Linked DNA regions of Sinorhizobium fredii USDA 257. The protein of the gene in region 1 interacts with the protein of each later gene in a pairwise test. Links are inferred from orthologs where the notes say so. Each region holds a gene or a part of one and is shown in the gene's direction. Other genes may lie near its edges. The genes, in order: nusG and rho.

The links.
Region 2: the proteins of nusG (region 1) and rho interact in binary tests that used the Escherichia coli proteins (3 or more experiments, as listed by UniProt). The link is inferred for Sinorhizobium fredii USDA 257 from one-to-one orthologs.

The regions. Positions count from the first base shown.
Region 1 is NC_018000.1:3,543,781-3,555,251, forward strand. What follows is about bases 7,920-10,651. They hold nusG (transcription termination/antitermination protein NusG), read left to right. Parts: upstream 7,920-8,886; coding sequence 8,887-9,417; downstream 9,418-10,651. Other genes in these bases: USDA257_RS16415 (NAD-dependent epimerase/dehydratase family protein), read left to right, coding at 7,920-8,141; secE (preprotein translocase subunit SecE), read left to right, coding at 8,669-8,869; rplK (50S ribosomal protein L11), read left to right, coding at 9,635-10,063; rplA (50S ribosomal protein L1), read left to right, coding at 10,068-10,651. In the rest of the region: USDA257_RS16360 (hypothetical protein), read right to left, coding at 1-185; USDA257_RS16365 (NAD kinase), read right to left, coding at 286-1,056; USDA257_RS16375 (LysR family transcriptional regulator), read right to left, coding at 1,354-2,295; USDA257_RS16380 (FMN-dependent NADH-azoreductase), read left to right, coding at 2,456-3,076; USDA257_RS16385 (hypothetical protein), read left to right, coding at 3,234-3,509; USDA257_RS16390 (TrmH family RNA methyltransferase), read right to left, coding at 3,514-4,389; tuf (elongation factor Tu), read left to right, coding at 5,051-6,226; USDA257_RS16410 (hypothetical protein), read left to right, coding at 6,445-7,110; more of USDA257_RS16415, read left to right, coding at 7,242-7,919; more of rplA, read left to right, coding at 10,652-10,766; rplJ (50S ribosomal protein L10), read left to right, coding at 11,095-11,471. UniProt on the Escherichia coli protein: Part of the processive rRNA transcription and antitermination complex (rrnTAC). The complex forms an RNA-chaperone ring around the RNA exit tunnel of RNA polymerase (RNAP).
Region 2 is NC_018000.1:6,094,147-6,105,729, reverse strand. The notes cover bases 2,334-5,177. They hold rho (transcription termination factor Rho), read left to right. Parts: upstream 2,334-3,044; coding sequence 3,045-4,310; downstream 4,311-5,177. Other genes in these bases: mnmE (tRNA uridine-5-carboxymethylaminomethyl(34) synthesis GTPase MnmE), read left to right, coding at 4,663-5,177; hemJ (protoporphyrinogen oxidase HemJ), read left to right, coding at 2,334-2,844. In the rest of the region: USDA257_RS28590 (pyruvate, water dikinase regulatory protein), read right to left, coding at 46-867; hemE (uroporphyrinogen decarboxylase), read left to right, coding at 1,274-2,305; more of hemJ, read left to right, coding at 2,305-2,333; more of mnmE, read left to right, coding at 5,178-5,982; tRNA uridine-5-carboxymethylaminomethyl(34) synthesis enzyme MnmG, read left to right, coding at 6,094-7,977; 16S rRNA (guanine(527)-N(7))-methyltransferase RsmG, read left to right, coding at 7,974-8,615; USDA257_RS28555 (ParA family protein), read left to right, coding at 8,630-9,424; USDA257_RS28550 (ParB/RepB/Spo0J family partition protein), read left to right, coding at 9,457-10,347; holA (DNA polymerase III subunit delta), read right to left, coding at 10,688-11,583. UniProt on the Escherichia coli protein: Facilitates transcription termination by a mechanism that involves Rho binding to the nascent RNA, activation of Rho's RNA-dependent ATPase activity, and release of the mRNA from the DNA template.

The DNA.
Region 1 (11,471 bases):
TGTGCGGCAGCCGACCCTTGCGGGCTGCCGGCCGGATCGTCCGACGGCTCCGGGCCGGCCCCGGCCTCCCAATAACCTGTACTGGTCACGAAGGTGACGTTCGACGGAACGATCTCGCCGTCCTGCGCCCGTAGAGCGCCGGCAGCCAAAACCAGGCAAAGCGCGATCGACAGGGGCTTGTACATCGTCGAGGGTCCCTCATGAATGTCTGGTGTTCATCGCCGCGATGCAGCACGGATGACAACCGCTTCTGCAGAATACCATATTGGTCTGCAACGTGTGATTTCAATTGGAGAACTGTTCGGCCAGGATGCGGTCGGACCACGAATGGTCCGGATCGGAAAGAATGCGGGCCGTGAGCTTTTCCGATTCGGCGATGCGCACCCGGACGACCGACTTGACCTCCTGGTGGTCCGCGACGGCATTGACCGGCCGCTTTTCGGCCTCGATAATCTCGATCTCGACGGTGACCCGATTGGGAAGCAGGGCGCCGCGCCAGCGGCGCGGCCGGAACGGACTGACCGGGGTAAGCGCGAGAAGAGGGGCCTCCAGCGGCAGAATCGGCCCGTGCGCGGAAAGGTTGTAAGCGGTCGAGCCGGCCGGTGTTGCCAGGAGCAGCCCGTCGCAGGTCAGTTCATCGAGCCGCACCTTGCCGTCGACAATGACCTTGAGCTTCGCGGCTTGGTAGGACTGCCGGAAAAGATAGACCTCGTTGATCGCCAGAGCGGTGAATTCATTGCCGTTTGCGTCAACCGTACGCATTTCCAGGGGGTGGAAGGCGTTGTCGACGGCGCTGGCAATGCGCTCGCGCAGGTTCTTGGTGCTGTAACGGTTCATCAGGAAACCGACCGAGCCGCGATTCATGCCGTAGACGCGCTTACCGGTGTTCATCGTCCTGTGCAGCGTGTGCAGCATGAAACCGTCGCCGCCAAGGGCGACGATCACGTCCGCCTCCTCCGGATCGTGATCTCCGTACAATGCCTTGAGTTCCTTTGCCGCCTTTTGCGCCTCTTCGGCCGTCGAGGCTATGAAGGCGAGTGTGCTGAACTGGGTCATGCATTCAGTCCGTTTGTCGTTGCGGCGGCGAAGGGGATCGATGCCATGCCTGTTTTTCTGTCACGCCCCTGCGGCGAGTGCACCCGAAATTTTTAGGGGAGCCGCATTTTTGCTTTACACCGGGAAGGAATATGGTAACTCCCGTGGGCGAATGTGCCCTTATAGCTCAGTTGGTAGAGCGGCTGATTTGTAATCAGTAGGTCGGGAGTTCGAGTCTCTCTGGGGGCACCATTTCTCCAAGCCTTCGGAACATCTGTCACGGCGCCGGGCACGGCTGGTCGGCGCTTTGCGCTTCCCTCAAATATCGAATGATTGTGCCGGCCTCGGATCGACCTCACGGCAGCGTTGCATAGCTTTGATCAGGTTTTCCGCAAGGTAGTCGATCAGCGCGCGCGTTGCCGGCAACATGCCCTGGCGGGAGGGGAAGACGAGGTGGACCATGACGTTGCCGGACGTCCACTCGGGAAGCACCGGAACCAGCACGCCGGTGCGGAAGGCACGTTCGCAGATGTGGTCCGGCAGCAGAGCAATGCCCATGCCCTCGATCGCGGCGCGTTCGAGAATGACAAAGTCGCTGCAGCCGATCACCGGCCGGTGTGCGATCTCGATCGATCCCCCATCGGCGTGGAAGAGGCGCCAAACGTCACTCGGATGTTGCTCGTTCATGGAAAGTGTCGGCATCTCGGAGAGATTGGAGGTCGTGATTTCTCCGAGCCGGGCGAGAAGCGTTGGGCTCACGGCCAGCCGCGATCGCACCTCGCCGAACTTGCGCACGATCAGTTGGCTGTCGGTATCGAGCTGGTCGCGAGCCCGAAGCGCCACGTCGAATCTTTCTTCGATCAGGTCGAGACGGCGATTCGTCGCGGTGATCAGCAGCCGCACACCGGGATAGCGGCGGTGAAAGCCGGGGAGGATATCGGCCAACATCGGCGCGAAGCCGAGCGGGCAGCCGAGCCGCACAACGCCACTCGGTTCTGCCCGCACGGCGGCGACTTCGGCTTCGGCCGCAGCGACGCCCTCGAGCAGCCCCTGCGCATGTTCGTAGAAAACGCGGCCGATTTCCGTCACGCGCAGCTTGCGGGTGGAGCGCTCGAGAAGGCGGACACCCAGTTGATCTTCAAGTCGCGCCACGTGCTTGCTAAGCTTGGATTTCGGGATATTCAGATCGCGCGCCGCGGCGCTGAAGCCGTTGTTCTTCACGACGGCGGCAAAAAGGGCGATATCGTTCAGGTCCTGCATCCCAACCTCCATCAGAGCGGACGAAGAGGCACTCGCAACCGCTCTGGCATGCATTGATTGTTTCCCTCAGGAAACGGAATGTCAAATATTCTCGCTCTTATCCCGCGATTGTTTTCAAATCATATTTTGTGCACCGCAACTCGAAACAAAGGTGCCTCCCATGAACGTCCTCCATATCGACTCCGGCATTCTCGGGGAACATTCGGTTTCCCGTCGCCTGACGGCGGCGATCGTCTCGCAGATCAAGGCCGATCGGGCCGATGCGAAAGTTACTTATCGCGACCTCGTCTCTGAGCGATTGCAGCATCTGACCGGCGCACAGATCATGGCGCCTGCCGACCTCAATGGCGTCGACCCAGCGCTGGCTTCGGATGTCCGAGCCGGACGCGAGATGCTCGAGGAGTTCCTTGCCGCCGACACCATCGTTGTCGGCGCGCCGATGTACAACTTCTCGATCCCGAGCCAGTTGAAAGCCTGGATCGATCGCCTGGCCGTCGCCGGCAAGACCTTCCGCTATACCGAAGCCGGTCCGGAGGGTCTTGCCAAGGGCAAGAAGGTCATCGTCGCCTCGACGCGCGGCGGACATTACTCTGCCGGTCCGGCCTCGGCCATGGACCACCAGGAAAGCTATCTGCGCACCGTCTTCGGCTTCTTCGGAATCACCGACGTCGAGTTCGTCCGCGCCGAAGGCCTGAACCTTGGCGCCGACCAGAAGCAGTTCGCCATTGCCGAAGCTGAAAAGACGATCGCTGAAGGCAACGTTCTGCGGCTGGCCAGCTAACGATTATCTCGGCCGGCGCTGGAACGGAGTGTGCTTGCGGTGTTTCTGCCGCATTCCGCTTCAATCAGGTGCCGGTCTGTTGCGGAAGAATGCCGGCTGCGCAAGCGGCCGGCATTCTTCGTTTCTGCTCGGCTTGGATTTGCGCTATTCTGGCGGAATGAAAAGCCCGATTGCTCTGCGCGTTCTGGCATTGTCGCTGGCAGCTGTCGCCATGGTCGCCGAAAGTGTGGCTGCGTCCCCGCCGGACCGGCGCTGCACCTGTCGCAATCGCGACGGGGCGAAATATGAGCTCGGCCAGGTCGCGTGCATCCGGGTCGACGGCATCGCCTATCTGGCGCGTTGCGAGATGAATCTCAACGTAACGACCTGGAAGAAGGTGCGCGACGGCTGTCCCACGGCTCACCTTACGACGACCGGCGCTGCAATAGACTGAAGTGTCAGGCTTTCAGATGCTGCCTCGCCGCGTACATGGCGATCGCGGCGGCGTTCGAGACGTTGAGCGACTTGATGGCGCCCGGCATCTCGAGTCGCGCCAGCGCCGTGACGGTCTGCCGCGTCTTCTGACGCAGCCCCTTGCCTTCCGACCCCAGTACGAGAGCGATCTTTTCGCCCGAGAAGGTGTCCTCCAGCGGCTGCGGACCCTCCGAATCGAGGCCGATCGTCTGGAAGCCGAGCTTGTGCAACGCATCGATCGTATCGGCGAGATTGGTGATCTGAATATACGGGATGAGTTCCAGCGCACCCGACGCCGACTTGGCCAGCACGCCCGATTCCGTCGGGCTGTGGCGCATGGTGGTAATCAGCGCGCCAGCCTCGAAGGCGACTGCCGAGCGCATGATGGCGCCGACATTGTGCGGATCGGTCACCTGGTCGAGCAGGAGGATCAACGGGCACTCGCTGAGCGCCTCGAGCTTTCGGTGCGGCAGCGGCCGCGTCTCAAGCATCACGCCCTGGTGGATGGCATCCGGCCCGAGGACCCGGTCGAGATCCTGCGGCGTGACGGTCTCGACCGGGAAGGGGAGTGCGGAAAGTTCGCCGAGTTCCAGCCGTGTTGCCGCGTTCTGCGTCACGCTGAGGCGGATGATCGTGCGCTCCGGATTGTCGAGAGCGGCGCGGACCGTGTGCAGCCCATAGAGGAGCACCTCATCGGGCGCGAGCGCCGGTGACTTCCAGTCGACCGGCAGCTTCCGGCGCTTGTCGGGGCGGGGTGTCGGAATCTCGCCACGTTCGCGGCGGGCGTCGCGGTGCGCGCGCCGGAGAGTGGCGTAATGGCTGTCTTTGGCGCTCTTGTCGCCGGTCTTGTCCTTGCTCATGCGCACCTTATAGTAAGGTTTGTGCTGTCTTGGAAATGGATTCGCAAATCCGTGGTCGTCCGTGCCTGTGGAGAATTTCTGAAATTTTCCGTTTCGCTCCTGTTGACAGGAAGAATGTGGGCGGTCATATACCCGGCGCAGATCGCGAGGCGGCACGAAACGGCGCCGGTTCTTCTACGATCTCAAAAGCTTGGTCGATTGATCCCGACAGGATAATGGAGGGATGCCCGAGTGGTTAAAGGGGACGGACTGTAAATCCGTTGGCTCAGCCTACGTTGGTTCAAATCCAACTCCCTCCACCATTCTGCTTCAGGATCGAAGGCCCGCGGGTATAGCTCAATGGTAGAGCAGCAGCCTTCCAAGCTGAATACGCGGGTTCGATTCCCGCTACCCGCTCCAACTTCTTTTTTCATATCGGCAACTATTGGCACGCGACTTTAAAGAAGTCCTGTATGCACTTGGCGGCGCTACGATTCCGGTTTTCGTAAAGTCTGTTCGCGAAGGTTCGGGGGATTCTTTGCGACGGCCTTTCGAACAGCCTGGATCTTGCCGTTTCGGCGGACGCAATTAAGTCTTGCGCAAATGCCGCGAAACCCTTAAACGGCTGCACAAACCGGTCCAGCCGGCTGATCCATCGTATTTGACCACAGGAAGCGTACCCATGGCAAAGAGCAAATTCGAGCGCAACAAGCCGCACGTCAACATCGGCACGATTGGCCACGTTGACCATGGCAAGACGTCGCTGACTGCAGCGATCACCAAGTACTTCGGCGAATTCAAGGCGTATGACCAGATCGACGCTGCGCCGGAAGAGAAGGCCCGTGGCATCACCATTTCGACGGCGCACGTCGAATACGAGACGCCGGCCCGCCACTATGCGCATGTCGACTGCCCCGGCCACGCCGACTACGTCAAGAACATGATCACCGGTGCGGCGCAGATGGACGGCGCGATCCTGGTGGTTTCGGCCGCCGACGGTCCGATGCCGCAGACCCGCGAGCACATCCTGCTGGCTCGCCAGGTCGGCGTTCCGGCGATCGTCGTGTTCCTGAACAAGGTCGACCAGGTTGACGACGCCGAACTGCTCGAGCTCGTCGAGCTGGAAGTGCGCGAACTGCTGTCGTCCTACGAATTCCCGGGCGACGACATTCCGATCGTCAAGGGTTCGGCGCTCGCCGCTCTCGAAGACTCCGACAAGAAGATCGGCGAAGACGCGATCCGCGAGCTGATGGCTGCGGTTGACGCCTACATCCCGACGCCGGAGCGTCCGATCGACCTGCCGTTCCTGATGCCGATCGAAGACGTGTTCTCGATCTCCGGCCGCGGTACGGTCGTCACCGGCCGCGTCGAGCGCGGCATCGTCAAGGTTGGTGAGGAAATCGAGATCGTCGGCATCCGTCCGACGACGAAGACGACCTGCACGGGCGTTGAAATGTTCCGCAAGCTGCTCGACCAGGGCCAGGCCGGCGACAACATCGGTGCGCTCTTGCGCGGTGTCGACCGCAACGGCGTCGAGCGCGGTCAGGTCCTGTGCAAGCCGGGTTCGGTCAAGCCGCACCGCAAGTTCAAGGCTGAAGCCTACATCCTGACGAAGGAAGAAGGCGGCCGTCATACGCCGTTCTTCACCAACTACCGTCCGCAGTTCTACTTCCGCACGACCGACGTGACCGGTATCGTGACGCTGCCGGAAGGCACGGAAATGGTGATGCCGGGCGACAACGTGACGGTCGACGTCGAACTGATCGTGCCGATCGCCATGGAAGAGAAGCTGCGCTTCGCTATCCGTGAAGGCGGCCGCACCGTCGGCGCCGGCATCGTCGCCTCCATCGTCGAGTAACTCCGGTTCTACCGGATTTTGATGAGGGCCCCGCAGGCAACTGCGGGGCTTTTTTCGTTGGCGGGACAACCCCTTGCGTGTGTTGTTTGCAACAGAGCGCCCATGGCTTGGCTTGCCGCGGGCGATTGCCGCGAGGCACTCGCGCCTGAATGTGCTATTCTCCGATCGAGACGATTTGCCGGAATGGCACCGGTTGCGACCGAGGATCGGAATCCCAAATGATAAAATGCAAAGCTGCGCGGCTGGCCGTGGCGAGCATCGCTTTGATCTGTGCGGGACTCTCTGCGGCTACGGCATCGGCCACAGACAGGGACGCCTTTATCTGGGCGCCCTCGAAGACGGGAGCCAATGCCTACAGGCTACGCGCCGGTGTGCGTCTGCCGGGGCGCTGGGACGCGACCGCGGGTGCCGAGATCTCGATGCGTGCGGCGCCGTCCGGGAAACTCGATCCACCGGATGCGCCGTTTCGGCTCTGGGGCTTGCTATCGCGCAAGCGCGGCCACCCGGCGGCCGCACGTTCCACACAGATCAATATGGACTTCAATGCTCTGAGCGGGGTGGGCAACATCGGACTCGGAACCGCGCGCACCTGGATCGTAACGCCGGCACTCGACGCGGAGGTCCGCCGCAACCTGTCGCTTCAATGCAACGCCTATGAAAACCACTGCCGTGGACCAAGCCTGACGCAATCGGCCAGGGTGATTGCTCCGGCAACCCGGACGTCCGTCGTTGTGCATAGTCATATTTCCGATGACGGGCTGAGCGGCTTGAGTCGCATCGGTGTCGAGCAGAAGGTCGGCAACCTTCAATTCGGCGCCGCCGTTGTCGATCCGCTGTTGGCGCCACGCAGCGTTTTCGACGTCCGCTACAGCCTGAGATGGTGACGTGGCAGGCACATGAATCGCCCTGCCGCGTCGTCCGCTGACCATGTTGACCGCACGCCTCGTGCAAACGCATCTTGCGCACGCGCGGAAACGACTTAACTATTGCCGATCATTGTTGCGGGGGAGGCGTCATGAAGAAGCGGATTCTCTTTACCGGCGGCGCCGGCAAGGCCGGGCGGCATGCCGTGCCCTATCTCGTCGAAGCGGGGTATGAAGTGCACAATGTCGACCTTGTGCCGCTCGACAGCCCTGGCGTCACCAACCTGATCGCCGACATCACCGACGGCGGCCAGATGTTCAACGCGCTGTCGATGCATCGGGATTTTCCGGATCTCGATCAGGGGCAGGGGCCGCAACCCTTCGACGCCGTCGTCCACTTTGCCGCCATTCCGCGCATCCTCATCAAGCCGGACAACGAAACCTTCCGAGTCAATGTGATGGGCACCTATAACGTCATCGAGGCGGCGGTGAAGCTCGGGATCCGCAAGGTCATCGTTGCGTCAAGCGAGACGACCTACGGCGTCTGCTTCGCCGAAGGCCACCGCGATTTCCATCGCTTCCCGCTGGAGGAGGATTACGACGTCAATCCGATGGACTCCTACGGCCTTTCCAAGGTGGTGAACGAAAAGACGGCGCGCGCTTTTGCGGAGCGGACCGGCTTCGACATTTACGCGCTGCGCATCGGCAATGTCATCGAGCCGCATGAATATGAGCGCTTTCCCCATTATTTCGCGCATCCGGAGATACGCAAGCGGATTGCCTGGAGCTATATCGACGCTCGGGACTTGGGGCAGATCGTCAAGCTCTGCATCGAGAAGGACGGGCTCGGTTTTGAGATCTTCAATGCCTGCAACGACACGGTCTCTGCCAATACGCCGACCCGGGAACTCGCCAGGCGCTTCTACCCGAATGTACCGTTCACCAGGGAGATCGACGAGTTCGAAGGGCTGCTCTCGAATCGGAAGATCCGTGAGGTCCTCGGCTTCAAGGAGGAGCACGACTGGCGAAAATATGTGCCGCTTGACACCTGATGCATGTCGCCCAAAAGTGTGCAGCGGTTTCGGGATTACAACATGCATGAAACAAAGCCGAAGCCCCCCGCCTGAATACGTTGAAAGGCGACGCGCTATAGCCACGGGGCGATCCTGGGTGTGAACCAATGACCGGAAATTTTCTCGGCACTTTTTTGCTCTTTTGTTGCAAATGCGCTTGAAAGGATCCGGTAAACTGAATAAGAAGCCGCAGACTTGAGATGCATCCGGTCGCGGTTGCGCGTCTTGGTCTAGGGGTATAGCTCAGTTGGTAGAGCGGCGGTCTCCAAAACCGCAGGTCGGGGGTTCGAGCCCCTCTGCCCCTGCCACTTTCCCTCGTTCTTGCCCTGTCGTTCGAATTCGGCGAGAATGTCCGGGACGGGCGGTGCGGCCGTCCTTATTATTCACAAAAAAGACCGATCGGCTCTTGTGGTTTTTGGAATCGGTCTTTATGTAGGGTCCAAACAGACACGCGGTGCGTGGGGCTGATACATCGGCTTTACGTGCCGTAATGGCGTGAGCATTTTATGGCATCCAAAACGAATCCGTTCACGTTTCTGCAGCAGGTACGCTCTGAAACGTCAAAAGTGACTTGGCCTTCGCGGCGCGAGACGACGATCTCGACGCTGATGGTCTTCGTCATGGTCTCTTTTGCCGCCGCCTTCTTCTTTGGTGCGGACCAGTTGATGGGGTGGCTGATGAGCCTGATCCTCAACGTTGGCGCTTGATTTGGGTGGAGAATAGCATGGCTGCGCGCTGGTATATCGTTCACGCCTATTCGAATTTCGAAAAGAAGGTCGCCGAATCGATCGAGGAGAAGGCGAGGCAGAAGGGCCTTTCGCATCTGTTTGAGAAGATTCTCGTTCCGACCGAGAAGGTGGTCGAGGTGCGTCGCGGCCGCAAGGTCGATGCCGAGCGAAAGTTCTTCCCGGGTTATGTTCTCGTGCGGGCGAATTTGACGGACGAGGCCTACCACCTCATCAAGAATACGCCGAAGGTGACCGGATTTCTCGGGACGGACAGCAAGCCTGTGCCGATTCCGGATCATGAGGCGGACCGTATTCTCGGTCAGGTGCAGGATGGCGTCGAGCGTCCGAAACCTTCTATTTCCTTCGAGATCGGCGAGCAGGTCCGTGTCTCGGATGGCCCCTTCGCCTCCTTTAACGGCATCGTACAGGATGTCGATGAGGAGCGCTCGCGCCTGAAGGTCGAGGTGTCGATCTTCGGCCGCGCGACCCCGGTCGAGCTGGAATACGGCCAGGTCGAAAAGGTCTGAGAGAACGCAGGTTTATGAAGTGGGCAGGCTGACGTCGTCGGCTTGCTCCGGCGGAGTGATCCGCATGCGCGTGGGAGGGAGCCGGTCTTAGCCGGGCCGGTATATCCGCACCACGCAACCGCAGCCGCCGGTCAACCGACCGGCAAGGAAGCCGGGCAACCGGCTGAACAGTTCCCGCTTCCGGTTAGCCGGGCGGGGCAAAGAGAGGCAGAGAGAAATGGCTAAGAAAGTTGCAGGCCAGCTCAAGCTGCAGGTAAAGGCCGGCTCGGCGAACCCGTCGCCGCCGATCGGTCCTGCGCTTGGTCAGCGTGGCATTAACATCATGGAATTCTGCAAGGCGTTCAACGCCGCCACGCAGGAAATGGAAAAAGGTATGCCGATTCCGGTCGTCATCACCTATTACCAGGACAAGTCCTTCACCTTCATCATGAAGCAGCCGCCGGTCAGCTACTTCCTGAAGCGCGAAGCGAAGATCCAGTCCGGTTCGAAGACTCCGGGCAAGGCCAAGGCAGCTTCGATCTCCAAGGATCAGATCCGCACGATCGCAGAGGCCAAGATGAAGGACCTCAACGCGGCCGATATCGAAGGCGCAATGGCAATGGTCGAGGGCTCCGCCCGCTCCATGGGCCTGGAAGTGACGGGCTAAGACCATGGCGAAGATTGCAAAGCGTGTACAGAAGTCCCGCGAGGGCATTGATCCGGTGAAGGTCTACGGCCTCACCGAAGCAGTGACGCTCGTCAAGGAGCGTGCAACCGCCAAGTTCGACGAGACGATCGAAGTGGCGATGAACCTCGGCGTCGATCCGCGCCATGCCGACCAGATGGTCCGCGGCGTCGTCAACCTGCCGAACGGCACCGGCCGCTCGGTTCGTGTCGCCGTTTTCGCCCGTGGCGCGAAGGCCGATGAAGCCAAGGCCGCCGGCGCCGACGTCGTCGGCGCGGAAGACCTCGTCGAAATCGTCCAGGGCGGCAAGATCGACTTCGATCGCTGCATCGCGACCCCGGACATGATGCCGCTCGTCGGTCGTCTCGGTAAGGTTCTCGGCCCGCGCGGCATGATGCCGAACCCGAAGGTCGGGACCGTCACCATGGACGTCACGGCGGCCGTCAAGGCTTCGAAGGGCGGCGCCGTCGAGTTCCGCGTCGAGAAGGCGGGCATCGTTCATGCCGGCATCGGCAAGGCATCCTTCGATGCCAAGGCGCTGGAAGAGAACATCCGCGCCTTCGCAGACGCGGTGATCAAGGCGAAGCCGACCGGTGCCAAGGGTAACTACGTCAAGCGCGTGGCCATCTCCTCGACGATGGGCCCCGGCCTCAAGATCGACCCGGCAACGCTGAGCGTCGCCTAAGAAATTGCGGGCTTCGGCCCGAAACCGAATTTCCGGCCTTTCGAGGCCGGAAATATCCGGGCTTCCGGCCCGGAGTTCCTGTCCGAGATTGCGGGTGGTTCTACCTTAATCACCATTGCCCGCATGAGACGGGGAAGACCTGGATTTCAATCGCGCCATTGGCGTCGAAATTCGGTTCGAACCTCGCTTGCCTTGTGTCAGACCCGGCTCTTCCGGGAACGCCAAGGGACAGGATCCTTAAGCGTTGCTTGGGATCGAGCATGATCCCGGTGACAAAGGCAAACCCGGCAGGGCTGCGATGAGCAACCCTGTCAACTGGAGACAGACAGTGGAAAGAGCGGAAAAACGCGAATTCGTCACGGAGCTGAACGAAGTCTTCAAGGCTTCCGGTTCGGTTGTCGTGGCCCACTATGCTGGTGTCACAGTTGCGCAGATGAACGACTTCCGTTCGAAGATGCGCGCTGCTGGCGGCACCGTCAAAGTCGCGAAAAACCGCCTGGCCAAGATCGCTCTTCAGGGCACGGAGTCTGAAGGGATGACCGATCTCTTCAAGGGGCAGACGCTGATCGCTTTCAGCGCCGACCCGATCACGGCTCCGAAGGTCGTCATGGATTTCGCCAAGACCAACGACAAGCTCGTTGTTCTGGGCGGCGCCATGGGGACAACCACGCTCAACGCCGAAGCAGTCAAGTCGCTTGCGACCCT
Region 2 (11,583 bases), 2.5 Mb from region 1 along the record:
GACCGTCCGACTGGTGCGCGCCCCGCCCGGTTCCTGCGATTCGCTCTATCTGAGCCGAGGACGAAGGGCAACGATTGCCGCGGCCGTTTCCTCGATCGAACGCCGCGTCACGTCGATCAGCGGCCAATTGTTGCGCGCGCAGAGCGTGCGGGCATATTTCAGTTCCTCGGCGATCGCTGCCCGGTCGGTATAGTCCTCGCCATGGAAGCTCTGGGTCGTGCCGAGCACGCGATGCTGGCGGACTTGCGACAGTCGGTCGGCACTGGCGATCAGCCCCACCACCAGCGGCTTCGTCGCCTTGAGCAACCCGTCCGGCAAGGGCACGCCGGGCACGATCGGGATGTTGGCGGTCTTGATGCCGCGATTGGCAAGATAGATGCTCGTCGGCGTCTTCGAGGTCCGGCTCACCCCGACGAGCACGACGTCCGCCGCGTTGAAGTCGGCCGGCATCTGGCCATCGTCGTGATCCATGGTGAAATTCAGCGCTTCAATCCGGGCGAAATAGTCGGCATCCATGACGTGCTGTGCGCCCGAACGCCGACGCGACGGCGAACCAAGATAGGATTGGAACAGCTCGATGATCGGATCGAGGACCGAAACGCAAGGAACGCCGATCTCGCGGCAGCGCTGGTCGATCATACCGGCAAGCTCCCGGTCGACGATTGTATAGAGCACGATGCCCGGCGCGCCGTCGATGGCGTCGAGGACCTGCATCAACTGCTTCTTGTTGCGGATCAGCGGATAGACGTGTTCGAGCGCGTGCGCGGACTGGAATTGCGCCGCCGCCGCGCGGCCGGCGGCAATCAGCGTCTCGCCGGTCGAATCGGAGACGAGATGCAGGTGGAAGTAGTTTTTTCGGTTCTCCACGCAATTCTCCGGAGGCTGTTGATAGGCCGGGACACCAGACGCCAAAATCGCGGTCGCCGCTCAGGCAGGTGGAAAACCGCCGCGTTATTCACATTCGGTACCGAGACGAAAAACGCCCAGGCGCTGTTGTGGACAAGACTCATGCCGACGACAAATTGTCACGCGGATCGACTCCTTGTCCACAGGAATCGCAAATCCGGGAGTGCAGCCAAGATCCTGACTTTTCTGAGTTTTCGCGGCTTTTCCCGATCCGTCGGAAATTCGGTCGAACTTTCTCCCACCATGCGCGCGTCGATCCCTGCTGATTGGAAGAACTGAGGATTGATTTTAATCCTTGATACCCACCGACTCTAAGAAATAGAAACCTTTTCAATAAGGTTTTATTTTTAGATTGGGGAAATGGCGAGTGGCAGAGACACGTCGCAAAGTGATAGAGGTGTTGAACGGCAAATGCCTCACACCTCCACCCGTCTGGCTGATGCGCCAGGCCGGCCGCTATCTGCCGGAATATCGCGCTACGCGAGTGAAAGCCGGGAGCTTCCTCGATCTCTGTTATACGCCGGATCTCGCCGTGGAAGTGACGCTGCAGCCGATCCGGCGCTACGCCTTCGACGCTGCGATCCTCTTCTCCGATATTCTCGTCATTCCCGATGCGCTTCACCGGAACGTCCGTTTCGAGGAGGGCCACGGGCCACGGATGGATCCGATCGATGCGGACGGCATTGCGGGCCTCAAGGCCGATGACGTTTTGAGTCACCTCACTCCCGTCTTCGAAACCGTTTCGCGGCTCCGACGGGAATTGCCGGCGGAGACGACGCTGCTCGGTTTCTGTGGTGCGCCTTGGACGGTTGCGACCTACATGATCGCCGGTCGCGGCACACCTGACCAGGCACCCGCACGCCTTTTCGCCTACCGCCATCCGAAGGCTTTCGAGCAGCTTTTGGCCTTCCTGGCCGACGTTTCTGCCGACTACCTGGTCGAGCAGATCGATGCCGGCGCCGATGCGGTGCAGATCTTCGATTCCTGGGCGGGTGTCCTCGGCGAGGATGAGTTTGCGCGCTTTGCCGTCGAGCCGGTGCGGCGGATCGTTGCATCCGTGCGCGCCCGCCGCCCTTCGGCGAAGATCATCGCCTTTGCCAAGGGAGCCGGCCTGTTGCTCAAGGACTATCGCCGGTCGACCGGCGCCGACGCGATCGGGCTCGACTGGGCTGTGCCGCTGTCATTCGCTGCCGAATTGCAGAAGGACGGTCCGGTGCAGGGCAATCTCGACCCGATGCGGGTTGTTGCCGGCGGGGCGGCAATGGAGCGCGGCATCGATCGGATTCTCGACGTGCTCGGCAATGGACCGTTGATCTTCAATCTCGGCCACGGCATCACGCCTGAGGCCGACCCGGAGAACGTCGCCGCCCTCGTTGCGCGTGTTCGCGGGAGAGGGTGATGATCGAGCGGCAGACGGATAACGCTCCCGGAAAGCGGGCGCGGCTTCGGGCGATTGCCGCGCTGTCCGTCTTCGTGGCTCTGCTGGCCGGGCTTTTCGTCGGGCGGCCGGGCGATCTCTATCTCTGGATCAAGGCGCTTCACATCATCGCGGTGATTTCTTGGATAGCGGGGCTCCTCTATCTGCCGCGGCTGTTCATCTATCACACCGATGCGCTGCCCGGTTCGGTGCAGTCCGAGACCTTCAAGACGATGGAGCGACGGCTGCTGAAGGTCATCATGAATCCGGCGATGATGATCGCCTGGGTCCTCGGCCTCTATCTTGCCTGGAGCGTCTACGGCTTCCGTGGCGGCTGGCTTCACGCGAAGCTCTTCTGCGTCGTGCTGTTGACGCTCGTGCACGTGCATTTCGGCCGGGCGGTGGCTGACTTTCAGCGGGACGCGAATCGGAAGAGCGCGCGCTACTGGAGGCTGATGAACGAGGCGCCGACCCTGTTGATGATCCTCATCGTCATCCTCGCCGTCGTGAAACCATTTTGACTTCAATCGATTCAGAGCTGTGATAGGTGGCGCTTAATTTGCGGCGCCCCCTTGCGGCGTTTCACGTGAATCGCTATTTTCGCCCATCTCCTTCATCCCAAGGCCTGTGACGAAGTTTAGAGCCTGCCGCTTTTCCCCCTCTGCAGCTCCCTTACGAAAATCACGCCTGCTCCCATTCCCCTACAAATCATGGACTCTTCATGGCTGAAATGAAGCTTCAAGACCTCAAGAACAAGACGCCGACGGATCTCCTTGCCTTTGCCGAAGAGGTCGAGGTCGAGAACGCCAGCACCATGCGCAAGCAAGAGCTGATGTTCGCCATCCTCAAAAACCTGGCCACGCAAGAGATAGAAATCATCGGTGAAGGCGTTGTCGAGGTCCTTCAGGACGGATTTGGCTTTCTTCGATCGGCAAATGCAAACTACCTGCCCGGTCCGGACGACATCTACATTTCGCCATCGCAGATCCGCCGCTTTTCGTTGAAGACGGGCGATACGGTCGAAGGGCCGATACGCGGCCCGAAGGAAGGCGAGCGCTACTTCGCGCTGCTCAAGGTCAACACGATCAATTTCGACGATCCGGAAAAGATCCGCCACAAGGTTCACTTCGACAATCTGACGCCGCTCTACCCGAATGAGCGGTTCAAGATGGAACTTGAAGTACCGACCTCCAAGGACCTGTCCGCCCGCGTCATCGACCTCGTCGCTCCGCTCGGCAAGGGGCAGCGTGGCCTCATCGTCGCCCCGCCGCGTACCGGCAAGACGGTTCTCTTGCAGAACATCGCCCATTCGATCACCGCCAATCATCCGGAATGCTATCTGATCGTACTGTTGATCGACGAGCGGCCTGAAGAAGTGACCGACATGCAGCGTTCGGTGAAAGGCGAAGTCGTCTCCTCGACCTTCGACGAGCCGGCAACGCGCCACGTGCAGGTGGCCGAAATGGTCATCGAGAAGGCGAAGCGCCTCGTCGAGCATGGCCGTGATGTCGTCATTCTTCTCGACTCGGTCACCCGCCTCGGCCGTGCCTACAACACGGTCGTGCCGTCCTCCGGCAAGGTGCTGACCGGCGGCGTCGACGCCAATGCCCTGCAGCGTCCGAAGCGCTTCTTCGGTGCGGCTCGTAACATCGAGGAAGGCGGCTCGCTGACGATCATTGCCACGGCGCTGATCGACACCGGCAGCCGCATGGACGAAGTCATCTTCGAAGAGTTCAAGGGCACCGGCAACTCGGAAATCGTGCTCGACCGCAAGGTTGCCGACAAGCGCATCTTCCCGGCGATGGACATTCTGAAGTCCGGCACGCGCAAGGAAGACCTGCTGGTGCCGCGCCAGGATCTGCAGAAAATCTTCGTGCTGCGCCGCATTCTTGCACCGATGGGCACGACCGATGCGATCGAGTTCCTCATCGACAAGCTCAAGCAGACGAAGACAAACGGCGATTTCTTCGATTCGATGAACACCTGATCGATTGCTACCGTACCATCCAGGTGGCCGGCATTCACTGAATCCCGGCCTTTTCTGTCGCTGGTATTCCTCAGCTGCCTTCAATGGTGGTGGCGCCAGTATGAGTCCTGCGGTCCCTCGGCATCACGATGATTCACGTGAAACAGTGCGCCTGTCCGCCGCAATCCGCATAGCCTTGGCTATGCTTGATTTCCGGGCCGCAGGCATGCATAAGTCTGCGCCGTTGCCGACGACCGACGCAGCGTGTTTCGGCGTACGGACATAGTGCTCGCCTAAGGTTGCACCTCTACACGAGAAAACCGTTGACGGGCGCGCGGATTCGCGCTGTGCCTTCACCGGATCGAACAAGCCGATGCAGTTCACGGATACCATATACGCGCTCTCCAGCGGCGCCCTACCCGCCGGCGTTGCCGTGATCCGCATCAGCGGACCGGCGACGGCCGATGCGCTTGTGCGCCTATGCGGTGCACTGCCGAAACCGCGCTCCGCCTCGCTCAGAACGATTCGGACTCGAAACGATGAGATGCTGGATAGCGGACTGGTGATCTACTTTCCCGCTCCGGCCTCGTTCACCGGCGAGGACTGCTGCGAGCTGCAGGTACATGGGGGGCGGGCCGTTGTGCACGCCATTCTCGATGCGCTCGCCGGGTTCGAAGGGTTGCGGCATGCCGAAGCCGGCGAGTTCTCGCGGCGCGCCTTCCAAAACGGCAAGATGGATCTCGTCGAGGTCGAGGGGTTAGCCGATCTGATCACTGCCGAGACGGAGATGCAGCGTCGTCTTGCCCTCGAGCAGTCCAGCGGCGGTCAATCGGCTGTCTACCAGAGTTGGGCTCGACGCCTGACGCATGCGCGCGCGATGATCGAGGCGGAACTCGACTTTGCCGATGAAGAGGATGTTCCCGGTTCCGTCAGCGAGACGATTTGGGCCGACATCGAGAAGCTTCAGGGGGAGATTGACGCGCATATCGACCAGGCCGGCCTTGCCGAGATTGTTCGCGACGGTCTGAAGATCGTCATTGCGGGCGAACCGAATGCCGGAAAATCGAGCTTACTCAATGCGCTCGCCAAGAGGGACATTGCGATCGTCACGGAGATTGCCGGGACGACTCGCGATGTTCTATCGGTTGACCTTTCCTTAGCCGGATTCTCCGTGAAGCTGTTTGACACCGCCGGACTTCGGGAAACCGAGGAAATCGTCGAGCGGGAAGGCATCCGCCGGGCGCGTGAGGTTATCGGGCACGCCGATTTGATCCTGCTGCTATCGGAGAAACCGGGCGACTTCGTCTGGAGCGAACCGGTCGGGGGTGATGTGCCGGTGCTTCGTGTCGCAACGAAGATCGACCGCAAGGCGACGACTTGGTCGCCCGAGCAGGCCGACGTGTTCCTATCGACGAAGACGGGCGACGGCATCGCCGATTTGCTGGAAAGGATAAAGGCACACCTTCCCGATCTGGCGGGCCGGACCGCACTTGCCATGCCGTCGCGGAAGCGCCATGTGGATTGCCTGAGACAGGCGAGCGCGGCGCTTGCGAGCGGCCTAGCCGCAGAGGGTCTCGACATCCAGGCGGAACAGCTTCGACTGGCAAGTGACGCCCTTGGGCGGATCACCGGCCGCGTCGATGTCGAGAATTTGCTCGACGTGATATTCTCGGAATTCTGCATCGGCAAATGACGTCTCAGGGCGATTGCACCAATTCCGAGTCTGCTCGGCACGTTTCACGTGAAACTTCTTGACTCGGTGCTGCGAATTGCGAATCAAGACCTGAAGTAAGCGAGAGTAGGTATGACAAGCTTTGATGTCATCGTGATTGGCGGCGGCCATGCCGGCTGCGAAGCCGCTTCGGCGGCGGCACGGCTGGGTGCGCGGACCGCGCTCATCACCCATAAGAAAGAGACAATCGGTGTAATGTCCTGCAACCCTGCCATTGGCGGCTTGGGAAAGGGCCATCTGGTCCGCGAGATTGACGCACTGGACGGGCTGATGGGTCGCATCGCCGATGCGGCCGGTATTCAGTTCCGGCTGCTTAACCGGCGCAAGGGACCGGCGGTCAGGGGACCACGCACGCAAGCGGATCGCAGGCTCTACCGCGAAGCTATGCAGCGGGAGATTGATGCAACCGACAATCTCACCGTGATCGAAGGAGACGCTTATGACCTCCTGACCGAAGCCGATGTGGTAGCCGGCGTGATCATGAAAGACGGCCGGGTGTTTCGCACCGCTGCGGTGGTACTGACGACCGGCACCTTTCTCAAGGGTCTGATTCACATCGGTGACCGCAAGATCCCGGCCGGCCGCGTCGGCGAGGAGCCGTCGGTCGGCCTTTCGGAGACGCTAACGCGCTTCGGCCTCAGACTTGGACGGTTGAAAACCGGTACGCCGGCGCGCTTGGATGGCCGGACAATCGACTGGGACCGCGTTGGCCGCCAGGGGCCGGACGAAGAGCCGGTGCCCTTCTCTTTCATGACCGACGGGATTGTCAACCGCCAGATCGATTGCGGCGTCACCCGGACGACGGACGCCACACACAAGGTCATTGCCGACAATATTCACCGCTCCGCCATGTATTCTGGCCAGATCGAGGGAGTTGGGCCACGCTATTGCCCGTCGATCGAGGACAAGATCGTCCGCTTCGGCGAACGGGATGGCCATCAGATCTTCCTTGAGCCGGAGGGGCTCGAGGATGACACCATTTACCCGAACGGCATTTCTACCTCCTTGCCGGAAGATGTGCAGGAATCGTTTATCCGCACCATTCCGGGTCTGGAAAGTGTGTCCATCCTCCAGCCAGGCTATGCCATCGAATATGACCATGTCGATCCGCGCGAGCTGCAGCTTTCGCTGGCGGTACGCAAGATGCCCGGCCTCTTCCTGGCGGGTCAGATCAACGGCACGACAGGCTATGAGGAAGCGGGAGCGCAGGGTCTCGTGGCCGGCCTGAACGCAGGGCTGGCGGCAACCGGGCGCGAGTCTTTCGTTTTCAGTCGGACGGATTCCTACATCGGCGTGATGATCGACGACCTGACGTCGCGCGGCATCACTGAGCCTTACCGGATGTTTACCTCCCGGGCGGAGTATCGGCTGTCGCTGAGGGCCGACAATGCCGATATGCGTTTGACCCCGGTCGGCGTCGAGTTGGGTTGCGTCGGAGAGGCGCGGCGGGCACGCTTTGCATCCTGGAAGGGCGCCTATGAAGAGGGTCGCACCCTTCTGCAGTCCCTGTCCATCACGCCGAACGAAGGCAGGCGGTTTGGCCTAAAACTTAACCAGGACGGGCAGCGGCGTTCGGCCTTCGAAATCCTCTCCTACCCGGGTCAGACGATCGAGGCGCTCAAGCCCTTGTGGCCGCAGCTCGAAGCGATCGAGCGCTGTCTCGGCGAGGCGTTGGAGATCGATGCGGCTTATGCCGTTTATATGGAGCGTCAGGCTGCGGACATCGCCGGTATCCGGCGGGAGGAGAGCGCGATAATTCCGGATGACTTCGATTATAGCGACTTGCCGGGGCTGTCGAACGAACTGAAGCAGAAGCTGGCACAGCAGCGGCCCCGCAACTTGGCCCAGGCGATGAAGGTCGATGGCATGACGCCCGCCGCTGTGTCGTTGCTGCTGTCGTGGCTAAGGCGGCAGGAGCGTGGTGTCAGGCCTGTGGCGGAGCCTGCGGCACAATGAAAGCGAGTCCTGCCGAGCGCATGAAAGCGCTGCGTGTTTCACGTGAAACGCTCGAAAAGCTGGAGCATTTCGCTGTGCTTTTTCAGAAGTGGGCGAAGTCGATTAACCTCGTTGCGCCATCCACGCTCGAAGACCTGTGGCAGCGCCACATCGTTGACAGCCTGCAGATTTTCCACCTTTCGCCTTCCCCAAAAGCCTGGGTCGATCTCGGCAGCGGCGGCGGCTTCCCCGGCGTGATCACCGCCATCTGCTTGTCGGAATATTCTGACGGCTGGGTGGATCTTGTCGAAAGCAACAACAAGAAGGCAGCCTTTCTTCGAATTGCCCTGAATGAAACCGGTGCGCGTGGATCGGTGCATCCGATTCGAATCGAGCAAGCTCCGTCTGTGATTCCCCGTTGCGATGCGGTTTCGGCTCGCGCGCTGTCCGATTTGACCCAGTTGCTCGACTATTGCACGCCCTGGATGCTCGAGGAGACGTCGAATACGGTCGCTTTCTTTCACAAAGGCCGGGATTATCAGCAGGAAGTCGACAAAGCCGTTAGTCGCTTTCAATTCGATCTGGTAAAACATGCAAGTGTCGTCGAGCCGGATTCGGTTGTGCTCGAGATTGCAAATCTTTCGCGTCGGACGAAGTGATAGGCGAGCGAAGCATGTTTGGCCCAAGAAATCGGATCATCACCATTGCCAATCAGAAAGGCGGCGTCGGCAAGACGACGACCGCGATCAATCTAGCGACCGCACTGGCGGCTATCGGCGAAAGGGTTCTGATCGTCGACCTCGATCCGCAGGGAAACGCCAGCACCGGACTCGGCATTCAGCGTCGCGACAGGCACCTGTCTTCCTACGAGCTGATGATGGGCAGCCATTCCATTGGCGAGATTGCGCGCGAGACCGCGGTGCCAAACCTGGCGATCATCCCATCGACAATGGATCTGCTTGGCGTCGAAATGGAGATTTCGCGCGAAGCCGACCGGGTCTTCCGCCTGCGCAAGGCGCTGACCGCCCCGGAAGCGCTCGCCTATTCCTATATCTTGGTGGACTGCCCGCCGTCCTTCAACCTGTTAACGATGAACGCCATGGCCGCGGCGCATTCGGTGCTCGTGCCGCTGCAATGCGAGTTCTTTGCGCTGGAGGGTCTCAGTCAGCTGTTGGAGACGGTCGACCAGGTGCGTCGCACGGTGAATCCGAGCTTGGATATCCAGGGTATCGTGCTGACCATGTTCGACTCGCGCAACAATCTGGCACAGCAGGTGGTCAGCGATGTCCGGACCCACCTCGGCGAAAAGGTCTATCACACTTTGATTCCACGCAACGTGCGCGTTTCCGAGGCCCCGTCCTACGGCAAACCGGCGATTCTCTACGATCTCAAATGCGCCGGAAGCCAGGCCTATTTGCAATTGGCGTCAGAAGTTATCCAACGTGAGCGCCAGCGAAAGGCGGCGTAAACGTTTCGGTATCGTAATTAATCGGGTGTAGAATGAACGACGACAGCTCCAAGAGGCGCCTCGGCCGCGGTTTGGCCGCCTTGATTGGCGAAATGGACCAGCCGTTGCAAAGTGGAACGGCGCCTGCAAGCCAGGTCAATCCCGACCGCCGCGTGCCAATCGAATTCGTCTCCCGGAACCCGCGCAACCCCCGTCGCCAATTCGACGAAGCGGAGTTGCAAGATCTGGCCAGTTCGATTCGCCAGCACGGCATCGTCCAGCCTGTCGTGGTTCGCACCATAGGTCATGAGCGTTACGAGATCATCGCCGGTGAGCGCCGCTGGCGGGCGGCGCAGCTTGCCGGCTTCACGGAAATACCGGTGATCGTGCGCGATGTGGACGATCGGACGGCCCTCGAGATCGCGATCGTTGAGAACGTCCAGCGTTCGGATCTCAATCCGCTGGAAGAGGCGCTTGGCTACGAGCAGCTGATCGCCGAACACGGCTATACGCAGAACGATCTCGGCGACATCATCGGCAAGAGCCGCAGCCATGTCGCCAACAGTTTGCGGCTTCTCAAATTGCCGGAACCGGTCCGCGACATGCTCTCCGACGGCAGCCTGTCGGCCGGCCATGCGCGCGCCCTCGTCCCGACCTCCGATCCGGTGGCGCTGGCACGCTCGATCGTCTCCAAGGGCCTGTCGGTGCGCGAAGCGGAGCGCATGGCCCAGAACGACATCAAGGCCCAGAACGATCCGAATTTCGCCAAGAGCCGGCAGCGCGATGAGAAGGATGCCGATACGCTGGCGCTGGAACGCACCCTGTCGGACAGCTTGGGGTTAGAGGTGACCGTCAGCCATAGGGCATCCGGAGGGCATCTGCGGATCGCCTATAAGACCCTCGATCAGCTCGAAGAGATTTGCCGGCTACTCGAGCGACGTTAGGGGCTGGGTTTCATAAGCTCCTTCCAAACCCCTCCCCAAAAGGGAGGGACTTGCGATGCCGCACTGCATCCGCCAAATCTCGGCGGTTTCGCGGGCTCCCACGTTGGAGTCATCTCGGCTGCACGGCTCCGATTTTTGCCTGCTGCACAAAATGCAGCGGTCGGAATGGGCTCGTGGTTGCGGGGTGCACTTACCGCCTCCCCGTTGTGGGCCCCTTATGGCAGGCCTTGGGGAGGGGAAAACCACAGGCGGATCCTAGTCGAGATCAGTGGCAACTAGCTGCTTCGAACACTCTCGCTCGGATTTATCGAGAGGCCCGCCAACGCTGTGGGAACACCGATCACCGCTTTGCCGACTGTATCGCGATCGCAAGGAGATTCTGCAGCACCATACTCTCTTCCAGGCTCTGTCGCGCGCGGCTCTGGTAAATTGTTGCCTGGAGCCGTCCCAGTTCACGCCGGATCGCCGGCGTGGTCCAGTGCTTGAGCGCCGCCTCGACAATCGGCTTGCGGCGGAAATGAAGGCCGCGGCCGAGGCTTGCAACCACCTGGCTCGCCGACTGGCGGCTTGTGTCCATCTCGGCGCGCATCGCATCCAGTTGCTGAAACTGCCTGAGGCAGCCCTGGAGCACCAGGAAGGGCGGCGTTTTCGAGGTGGTGATCTTCTTCATGGCGTGCAGCAGTGCATCGACGTCGCCCTGCAGCACCGCGTCCACCGCGTCGTCGACGGAAATGGCGCTGGCGTCGCCGACAATGGCGAGGACGTCCTCTTCGTCGACCATATCCTTGCCACGGCAATAGAGTGCGAGCTTCCGCACCTCGTTCCGCGAGGCCATGCGGTCGCCGCCGAGCGCTTCGAGTAGACGCTCGCGTGCCGCCGGGCTTATGCGCAGATCCGCCTCCGAAAGTTCCTTGTCGACGAGAGCATGCAGGCTGCGGGCGTCGTCGCTGTAGCAGGCGATGGAGGCGACGGCCCGCGACGATTCGCCAATCTTCCTGAGCGCCGCGCCCTTCTTGAGGTCGCCCGCCTCGATGATCAGCGTGCTCCCGGGCGGTGGCGTGTCGGCAAGAATCTGCAAGGCTTCGCCGATCGCCTTCTCGCTCGAGGCTCCGCGGATCCAGACGAGTTTATCGCCGCCGAAAAGCCCGATGGCATTGACTTCGTCGAGCACCCTGCCGGCGCCCTGCTGCAACTCCGTTGCATCAAGCTTGACGACGGCAAAGGGGTCATCGAGAG